2 regions of the Streptomyces sp. 8N706 genome follow, and region 1 is predicted to be linked to the other one. Evidence: riboswitches for the same ligand, from Rfam matches in the RefSeq annotation. Region 1 holds a riboswitch; the other holds the start of a gene.
The links. A riboswitch is a leader RNA that binds a small molecule or an ion and turns the genes downstream of it on or off. The one in region 1 is predicted to bind glycine.
Positions count from the first base shown of each region.

Region 1 (5,080 bases):
AGGCCGTCGACCTCCATGTTCCCGTACTGGGCGTCCGGTGCTCCCGGTCGGCCGTGCCAGAGCAGCATCCAGATGCGGCCCTCGGCGAGGGCGTGCAGCAGCGCCTCGTAGGCGTCGTACCGCCCGGGTGTCACCTGCCGCAGCGTCTCCTCGACGGCCCCGGCCGCCGCTGCGCTGGCTCCCGCGCTCACCTGACTCCGCCCCTTCTTCCGGCCTTTCGGCACCTTTTCAGGGCACATCGGTGCACCCCGCCCGGTCATGCAACCAGCTTACGAGTCCCTCGTCGCCGGTCTTGGTGTGCTACCGGCGGTACGTGCGGGTCGTGCTCAGCGGTCCGCGGTGTGGAACGGGCGCACCCGCTCCAGCATCCAGTAGCCGACCGGATCCTGCGCGATGTCCAGCAGTACCAGTTGTACGGGCCAGGGCACCGGGACCGCGCCGAGCGCGCGTCCGAGCGCCTCCATCACCGCGGCCCGGTCCTCGGGTTCACAGCGGATGAGTTCGACACCGACGAAGAGCGCGGGGGCGTCGCCCTCGACGCTGGCGAGGGCGCGGCGGGCGGTGCGGACCAGCCCGGTGACGGCGAACTCCCCGGCGGCGGCGGCGAGGAAGTCGACGGGTTCGGCCTGCCAGTCCGGTTCGAACATCCGCACCCGGCCGCCGCTGGTGGGGCCGTCGAGCTCGGTGCGGCCCGCCCGGCACAGCTCGGCGACCGCGGGCGGCGGCAGCGGGACGCCGACCGCGCCACCGGGATTGACGGCGATACCCAGCTGCGGCGGCAGTCCGCGGGCGAACTCACGGGCGGGCGCGATGGTGAAGGACATATGGGAGCCGACGACCTGGAGGAACTGCTGCTCGGAGCTGAAGACCGGGACGTACGCGGCGCCTTCGATCTCCATGGTCGGCAGGTCCAGGTCCCGGCTCTCACGGCTGCCGCCGTTCGGCAGCGGCACCCAGACATGACTGCGGCCGAGCACCTCGACCAGCCGGGCTCCGGCGCCGGGGACACCGAGCGAGGCGGCGAGCACCTCCTCGAGTTCATTGCCCGGGAAACCGGCCGGGGGAATCCCGCCGGCAGGCATGGAATAGCCGTGCTGCTCCGTCATGCTCATCGGGCCCCACCAACCCCGTCTCGTCCGAACTGCACACGCACCTTAACGGCTGGCTGTCCCGCTGCTCCCCGGGGCGTCCCGAATCTGTGACACGGCCCCGCGCACTCCGGACGTAGTGGGCAAATCAACGGGGCCGGACTCCGTATCCTCCCGCCTGATTCCTCCGTACGCCCGGTACCGCTGCCCGTCCGCACGGCGCCGTCCGTCCGCACGGCTCGGCCCGCGGTCCTTCCGTACGGCGGGATCCGGCAGCGGCGGGGTCCGCGCGCTCACTCGAAGGCGATACCGCTCAGGGCACTCGCCGTACCGCGGTCCAGCAGCACGGCTGAGGCACAGCCGCGCGGCGGTTGTCCGCTCTCCATGTCCCCGACGAGCCGCCCCACCGCACGCCGGTGCCGCCCGAAGGCGTACCCGGAGACGCCCCGTCCGCGCGACGCCTGGCCCTCCAGGGCGGTCTCCGGCGGTACATCCAGCAGTGCCAGATGCAGGGACCGCCCCCGGCGGCGGGCGTCGCGCGCCAGCCAGCGGCGCACCCACGCGAGACTGCCGCAGTCGTGCACCACGACGCTGTCGCCGGAGCGCAGCGCCCGGCGCAGCCCGGCGTAGTGGGCCAGGCGGACCAGGGGGCGGTAGAGGGCGTACGGCAGCAGCGTCGGCGCCCGGTGCTCCCAGCGGTCCCGGGTATCCTGCGAGTCGATCCGGCGTACGGCCCCTCCGCGGCGGTCCAGCGCGGCGGCCGCCCGTTTGATCAAGGTGCTCTTGCCGCTCCCCGGGAGCCCGGAGACGACGACCACGTCACCGGCCGGGTAGCGCAGCTCGCTCACCCGCCGGCCCCGCAGATCCGTGGTCGGCCCGCGCCGCCCCGGCCTGACGACCGCCGACGTGGGCGGCGCCGCCTGCGGGGGGACGGCGCCGAACCCGGCGGCCCCTGTTGTCGCACACGCTCCGTGCCTCTGCACCGTGATCGTCCTCCTAGGTCCGGTCACTGCGGCAGTTTCAAGAAAAGGTAATGCCATACAACCGCGTCACCCTCACCTGAACGGCCCGAATGTGTCACAGCCATGCAATGATGTGCCCCGCAAACTCCATACCGGCCGCTTGTAACCCGCGCGGGAGAGTCCCCGGACCGGCAGTGAGCCGGGCGCCGGGGCGCCGAAGGAGCAAGTCCTCCCTTGAATCTCTCAGGCCCCGTACCGCGCGGGCGAGGCACATCTGAAAAGCGGGCCGCCGCGGTGCGGCTCCACCCAAGGTGCAAGCCGTAACCCCTCTGCGGGGTCGTGGCGAACCTCTCAGGTTCCGATGACAGATGGGGAGGCTGTGTTCATGTCGACAGAGCCTCACCACCCCTGCCCGGGAGCCTGAAGATGACCGATTCCCCACGCCGTACCTCCCTCGACGCGCTGCATCGCAGGCTCGGGGCGACCATGACCGACTTCGCCGGCTGGGACATGCCGCTGCGCTACGGCAGTGAGCGCGAGGAGCATCTGGCGGTCCGCACCCGCGCCGGCCTCTTCGACCTCTCCCACATGGGCGAGATCACCCTGACCGGCCCCCAGGCCGGTGAGCTGCTCGACTACGCGCTCGTCGGCCATCTCTCCGCGCTCGCCCCCGGCCGCGCCCGCTACACCATGATCTGCGACGCCGAGGGCGGCATCCTCGACGACCTGATCGTCTACCGGCTCGCCGACGAAGAGTTCATGGTGGTGGCCAACGCCTCCAACGCGCAGGTCGTCCTGGACGCGCTCACCGAGCGTGCCGGGGGCTTCGACGCGGCCGTCCGCGACGACCGGGAGGCGTACGCGCTGCTCGCCGTCCAGGGTCCGGAGTCCCCCGGCATTCTCGCGTCGCTGACCGACGCCGACCTGGACGGGCTGAAGTACTACGCGGGTCTGCCCGGGACCGTCGCCGGTGTGCCCGCGCTGATCGCCCGTACCGGTTACACCGGCGAGGACGGCTTCGAGCTCTTCGTCGCGCCCGGGGACGCCGAGACGCTGTGGCAGGCGCTGACCGAGGCGGGCCGGGACGCCGGCCTGGTCCCCTGCGGACTGTCCTGCCGCGACACACTGCGGCTGGAGGCGGGCATGCCGCTGTACGGGCATGAGCTCACCCGGTCCACCACGCCCTTCGACGCGGGGCTGGGCCGGGTCGTGAAGTTCGAGAAGACCACCAACGACGGCCGCTTCGTCGGGCGCGAGGCCCTGGAGGCCGCCGCGAAGCGGGCCGGGGAGGCCCCGCCGCGCACGCTGGTCGGCCTGGTCGCCGAGGGCCGCCGGGTCCCGCGCGCCGGATACCCGGTCGTCTCCACCGGTTCCGGCACCGTCATCGGCGAGGTGACCTCGGGCGCTCCGTCCCCGACGCTGGGCCGGCCGATCGCCATCGCGTATGTGGACGCGGCTCACGCCGAGCCCGGCACCGGGGGCGTGGCGGTCGACATCCGGGGCAGCCACGAGCCGTACGAGGTCGTCGCGCTGCCGTTCTACAAGCGCCGGCGCTGAGACCTTCCACCAGGGCTGGGCGCCGACTTCCCCAAAGGGCCGGCGCCGACGCCCGGAAGCCACCGCTGACGGGCTCGGAGGACGCTTCTGTCACGTTGCTCTCGTCACGCCCGTCCCACCTGTCAAGACCCCGTATCCGAGCACGCCCCCGCATCCAGGAGAATCAGGTCATGAGCAACCCCCAGCAGCTGCGCTACAGCAAGGAGCACGAGTGGCTCACCGCCGCCGAGGACGGTGTGTCGACCGTGGGCATCACCGCGCACGCCGCCGACGCGCTCGGTGATGTCGTCTACGTCCAGCTCCCGGAGGTCGGCGACGCCGTCACCGCGGGCGAGCCCTGTGGCGAGCTGGAGTCGACCAAGTCCGTCAGCGACCTGTACGCCCCGGTGTCCGGCGAGGTCACCGAGGTGAACCAGGACGTCGTGGACGACCCCGCGCTGGTGAATTCCGCCCCCTTCGAGGGCGGCTGGCTGTTCAAGGTGAGGGTCAGCGACGAGCCGTCGGACCTGCTGTCCGCCGACGAGTACACCGCCTTCACCGGCAACTGACCCCCGCCCCGCGCCCCACCTGAATGGGATCCTGATGTCGCTTCTCAACCAGTCCCTGCACGAGCTCGACCCGGACGTCGCCGCGGCCGTCGACGCCGAGCTGCACCGCCAGCAGTCCACCCTCGAGATGATCGCCTCGGAGAACTTCGCTCCGGCCGCCGTCCTCGAGGCGCAGGGCTCGGTGCTCACCAACAAGTACGCCGAGGGGTACCCCGGCCGCCGCTACTACGGCGGCTGTGAGCACGTCGACGTCGTGGAGCAGCTGGCGATCGACCGGATCAAGGCGCTGTTCGGGGCCGAGCACGCCAACGTCCAGCCGCACTCCGGAGCGCAGGCGAACGCCGCCGCGATGTTCGCCCTGCTCTCCCCCGGTGACACCATCCTGGGTCTGAACCTCGCCCACGGGGGGCACCTGACCCACGGCATGAAGATCAACTTCTCCGGCAAGCTCTACACCGTCGCCGCGTACCACGTGGACGAGAAGACCAACCAGGTCGACATGGACGAGGTCGAGCGCCTGGCCAAGGAGCACCGGCCGAAGCTGATCATCGCGGGCTGGTCCGCCTACCCCCGCCAGCTGGACTTCGCGGCGTTCCGGAGGATCGCCGACGAGGTCGGCGCGTACCTCATGGTCGACATGGCGCACTTCGCGGGCCTGGTGGCCGCGGGCCTGCACCCGAGCCCGGTGCCGCACGCCCATGTCGTCACCACCACCACCCACAAGACCCTCGGCGGCCCCCGCGGCGGTGTCATCCTCTCCACCGCCGAACTGGCGAAGAAGATCAACTCCGCGGTCTTCCCCGGCCAGCAGGGCGGCCCGCTGGAGCACGTCATCGCGGCGAAGGCCGTGGCCTTCAAGGTGGCGGCCTCGGAGGAGTTCAAGGAGCGCCAGCACCGCACCCTGGAGGGCGCGCGGATCCTCGCC
Region 1 covers NZ_JBQQBW010000058.1:14,545-19,624, reverse strand. The annotation lists gene ACTWQE_RS21240 (enhanced serine sensitivity protein SseB C-terminal domain-containing protein) at 1-191, opposite strand, end outside; gene ACTWQE_RS21235 (enhanced serine sensitivity protein SseB) at 327-1,112, opposite strand; gene ACTWQE_RS21230 (AAA family ATPase) at 1,382-2,077, opposite strand; glycine riboswitch at 2,213-2,318, shown strand; glycine riboswitch at 2,319-2,428, shown strand; gene gcvT (glycine cleavage system aminomethyltransferase GcvT) at 2,477-3,607, shown strand; gene gcvH (glycine cleavage system protein GcvH) at 3,778-4,155, shown strand; gene glyA (serine hydroxymethyltransferase) at 4,190-5,080, shown strand, end outside.

Region 2 (5,080 bases), on a different contig from region 1:
CCTCCCTGCCCGACCGCCGACTCCGCCGACCGGGAGGCCGCCCATCCCGTGGCGCACCACCCGGAGCAGGGCTGGAGCCTGCTGTGCAACGGCGTCCTGCTCTTCGAGGACACCGGGGAGCTGCTGCCGGATGGCAAGATCATCAACCCGCACCGACCGCTCGGCAGCGAGCGGGTGGTGACCGCCGCCTGACCCGCGGCACGCCACGCACCACCGGGGAACGGCACGACCACCGGGAACACGACGGGGCCGGCCCGGCGCAGTCCGCCGAACCGGCCCCGACGTAGTCCGCGCAAGGACGGCCGCGTCAGTCGTCGTACTCCTCCACCGGCGGGCATGAGCAGACCAGATTACGGTCGCCGAAGGCCCCGTCGATCCGCCGCACCGGCGGCCAGTACTTGTCCGCCGCCGGGACTCCGGCCGGGAAGACCGCCGTCTCACGGCTGTACGGACGCTCCCACCCGTCACTCAGCGCGGCCGCGGTGTGCGGGGCGTTGCGCAGCGGGTTGTCATCCGCGGGCCACTCCCCCGAGCCGACCCGATCGATCTCGGCCCGTATCGCGATCATCGCCTCGCAGAAGCGGTCCAGCTCGGTGAGGTCCTCGCTCTCCGTCGGCTCGATCATCAGCGTCCCGGCCACCGGGAACGACATCGTCGGAGCGTGGAACCCGTAGTCGATCAGCCGCTTGGCGACATCGTCGACGCTCACCCCCGTCGCCTTGGTGAGCGGACGCAGGTCGACGATGCACTCATGGGCGACCAGCCCGTTCGGGCCGGTGTAGAGCACCGGGTAGTGCGGCTCGAGGCGCTTGGCGATGTAGTTGGCGCCGAGAACGGCCATCTGGGTGGCCCTCCGCAGCCCCTCGGCGCCCATCAGCCGGACGTACGCCCAGGAGATCGGCAGGATGCCCGCGGATCCCCACGGAGCGGCGGAAATCGGGCCCACACCCGTCTCCGGACCGGCGGCCGGCTGGAGCGGGTGGTTCGGCAGGTACGGCGCGAGATGCGCCCGCACGGCGACGGGGCCGACGCCGGGGCCGCCACCGCCGTGCGGGATGCAGAAGGTCTTGTGCAGGTTCAGATGCGAGACGTCCGAGCCGAACCGGCCCGGCTTGGCCAGTCCCACCAGCGCGTTGAGGTTGGCGCCGTCCACGTACACCTGGCCGCCCGCGTCGTGCACGGCCGCGCAGACGTCGGTGATGTGCTCCTCGAACACGCCGTGCGTGGAGGGGTAGGTGACCATCAGTACGGCCAGCTCGTGGCCATGCTTCTCGATCTTGGCGTGCAGGTCCTCGACGTCGACGTCCCCGTCCTCGCGGGTCTTGACCACCACCACCTTCATCCCTGCCATCACGGCGCTGGCGGCGTTGGTGCCGTGCGCGGAGGAGGGGATGAGGCAGACGGTGCGCTGCGTGTCACCGTTGGCCCGGTGGTACGCCCGTACGGCCAGCAGTCCGGCCAGCTCGCCCTGTGAGCCCGCGTTCGGCTGGAGGGAAACGGTGTCGTAGCCGGTGACCTCGGCGAGGTGCTCCTCGAGCTCGTGGATGAGGGTGAGGTAGCCCTCGGCCTGCTCGACGGGCGCGAACGGGTGGAGCGCCGCGAACTGCGGCCAGGTGACCGGTTCCATCTCCGCGGTCGCGTTGAGCTTCATCGTGCAGGAGCCGAGCGGGATCATGCCGCGGTCCAGCGCGTAGTCACGGTCGGAGAGGCGGCGCAGATAGCGCAGCATCGCCGTCTCGGAGCGGTGCTGGTGGAAGACCGGGTGGGTGAGGTAGTCGTCGTGGCGCAGCAGGGCGCCCGGCAGCGTCTCCTGCACGACGGCGTCCAGCTCCTCCACGTCCGCCGCGACACCGAAGGCGCCCCACACGGCGGCCAGCTGGTCACGGCCGGTGGTCTCGTCACAGGCGATGCCGACCAGATCGGCGTCGACCTGGCGCAGGTTGACCCCGGCCTCGCGGGCGGCGGCCACGATCTCGGCGGCACGCCCGGGGACACGCGCGGTCAGCGTGTCGAAGTACGCGCTGTGCACGATCTCGACGCCTCCGGCCCGCAGGCCTTCGGCGAGGAGCACGGTGTAGCGGTGGGTGCGCCGGGCGATGTCCGCGAGCCCGTCCGGGCCGTGGTGGACGGCGTACATGCCCGCCATCACGGCGAGCAGGACCTGCGCGGTGCAGATGTTGCTCGTGGCCTTCTCACGACGGATGTGCTGCTCACGGGTCTGGAGAGCCAGCCGGTACGCCTTGTTGCCGTCGGCGTCCACGGAGACGCCGACGAGCCGGCCCGGCAGGTTGCGGGCGAACTTCTCGCGTACGGCCATGAAGCCGGCGTGCGGGCCGCCGAAGCCCATGGGCACGCCGAAGCGCTGGCTGCTGCCGACGGCGATGTCCGCGCCGAGGTCGCCGGGCGAGGTGAGCAGGGTGAGGGCGAGGAGGTCAGCGGCGACGGTGACGATCGCCCCCAGTTCGTGTGCCCGCTCGATCACCGGTCGGAGGTCCCTGACCCGGCCGGAGGCGCCCGGGTACTGCAGCAGCACACCGAATACCCCGCGCTCGGCGACGTCCGCCGGAACGCCGTCGGAGAGATCGGCGACGACGACCTCCACACCGGCCGGTTCGGCGCGGGTCTCGATGACCGCGATGGTCTGGGGCAGACAGTCGGCGTCGATCAGGAAGACCCCCTCCTTGACCTTGCCGACGCGGCGGGAGAGCGCCATCGCCTCGGCGGCGGCCGTGCCCTCGTCGAGGAGCGAGGCGCCCGAGGTGGGCAGGCCGGTGAGGTCGGCGACGACCGTCTGGAAGTTCAGCAGCGCCTCGAGGCGGCCCTGGGAGATCTCCGGCTGGTACGGCGTGTAAGCCGTGTACCAGGCGGGGTTCTCCATGACATTGCGAAGGATCACCGGCGGGGTGAAGGTGCCGTAGTAGCCGAGTCCGATCATCGGCGTCAGCACCTGATTGCGGTCCGCCAGGCCGCGCAGCTCGGCGAGGACCTCCGCCTCGGTGCGCGCCCGCGGCAGATCGAGGGCCTCGGCGCTCTTGATCACATCGGGCACGGCGGCGGCCGTGAGCTCGTCGAGTGAGCCGTAGCCCACATGGGCGAGCATCTTCGCCTGCGCCTCGCCGTTGGGACCGATATGGCGCTGCTCGAACGGAATGCCACGCTCCAGCTCGGAGAGTGGGATGCGGTTGGCGGTCATCTGCGGAGGCCTCCTGGTCGACGCGACCTGCGAGGGGCACCACGGCGGGTACCCGGATGGCCTCCCCCTCTGTCATCTCGACCTGAGAGCTTCACCGGCCCGCACGGGGCGGCCCGGCTTTCACCGTCGGTGAGGAGGGGTTCCGGCGCATACACGGCCGATGCCCGCCCTGCTTTCCAGAGTGACCTCGTCCGTGCGGTACGGGTGCCTGAGAGATTCCGGGGAGGATTTGCTCCTTCGGCGCCTCCGATTGCTGGTGGAGGACTCTCCCGCACGGGGTCTGCAGCCGTTTGCCAGCGTACCAGTGGACCTCCGCCCAGGTCGTTCGAGTGGCCGGGGGGCACGATGTGGCCTTTCGTTGTCTCCAGGGGATCCGCGAGCAGTTGGAGGAATCGTGCAGACCGATATCGATCCGCGGAGCCTGATCGGCCGCAAGGCTTTCGACCTCGACGGTGCGAAGATCGGCACCGTGGACGAGGTGTATCTGGACGACGCGACGGGCCGTCCGGAGTGGGCGGCGGTGCGCACCGGCCTGTTCGGCCGCGACGCCTTCGTGCCCCTGGAGCCCAGCGAGGTCATCGACGACACCCTGCGCGTTCCGTACCGCCGGGCACTGATCAAGGATGCCCCTGATTTCGGGGTGGGCCGGCACCTCTCCCCGGAGCAGGAGTTGCAGCTCTACCACCACTACGGTCTGGACGCGACGGCCCCGGGCGACGAGCCGGGCTCCGATGACCAGGACTTCGGGCGTATCGCGGGCAACGACGACTGATCGTCCCGCGCCGGGTCCGGCACCAGGGGCAAGGGCTCGGACGGCTCCAGGGCGGGGTCGTCCACGGGGAAGGTGCGCACCCGTCCGGGCGCCGACCACGGCTGCTCGAACCGTACGGTGACCCGCCCGACCCCGCTGCCCTGCACCCAGCCGCTGCCGAGCTCCGCGTGGCGTACGTCATGGCCCGGCACCCATCGGCGAGCCTGCTCCGGCGCGGCTTCCTCCGCGCCCGGCGGAGGGGGCGGCGCGGGATGATGAGCGCCCTCGTCCGGCTCAGGGCCCCCCAGAACGCTCTCCGCAGCCGCTGCCGCCTCCGCGGACGAAGCCTGCCCGGTCGCCGGCCGCCCGGTCGCCGCCTGCGCCGTTGCCGCCTGCGCGAAGAGGTCCTCCTGGGTGAAGTCCGCCAGCCCCGTCACCCCGACACCCAGCAGCCGCACACCGCCCGTGGTGTCCACGGACTCGAGGAGGCGCCCCGCCGCCTCCCGGATGACCGCCGGTTCGTCGGTGGGCCCCCGGAGGGTCTCGGAGCGGGTCAGGGTGGAGAAGTCGTACCGACGGACCTTGAGGACCACCGTGCGTCCGGAGCGCCCGGCGGAGCGCAGACGCTGCACACAGCGGTCCGCCAGCCGCCCGACCTGCGCCCGCACCTGTGCCCGGTCGTGCAGATCGACATCGAAGGTGTCCTCCACCGAGACCGACTTGGCGTCCCGCTCCGCGACCACGGGTCGGTCGTCGCGGCCGCTCGCCATCGAGTGCAGCGAGCTGCCGTGCGCCTTGCCCAGCAGCCGTACGAGTTCGTCCTCGCCCGCCTCCACGATCTCGCCGACGGTGTGGATGCCGGCCCGGCGCAGATGCTCGGCGGTGGCGGGCCCGACACCGGGAAGTGTGCGGACCGTCATCGGAGCCAGCATCTCGCGCTCGCTGCCCGGCGTGATCAGCACAAGACCGTCCGGCTTGGCCTCCTCCGAGGCGATCTTGGCCACCATCTTGGACCCGGCCAGACCCACCGAACCGCTGAGCCCGGTCACCGCCCGGATCTCGGCCCGCAGCCGCTCCGCGACCGCACGGGCCTCGGCGGCCGAGGCCGCCTGCCCGCCCGCCTCCAGGTCCACGAA
Region 2 covers NZ_JBQQBW010000033.1:56,378-61,457, forward strand. The annotation lists gene ACTWQE_RS15130 (DUF5999 family protein) at 1-192, shown strand, start outside; gene gcvP (aminomethyl-transferring glycine dehydrogenase) at 308-3,193, opposite strand; glycine riboswitch at 3,380-3,475, opposite strand; gene ACTWQE_RS15140 (PRC-barrel domain-containing protein) at 3,588-3,965, shown strand; gene ACTWQE_RS15145 (DNA polymerase IV) at 3,881-5,080, opposite strand, start outside.
Region 2: linked by a shared signal. The riboswitch ahead of gcvP (aminomethyl-transferring glycine dehydrogenase) and the one ahead of gcvT (glycine cleavage system aminomethyltransferase GcvT) in region 1 are both predicted to bind glycine.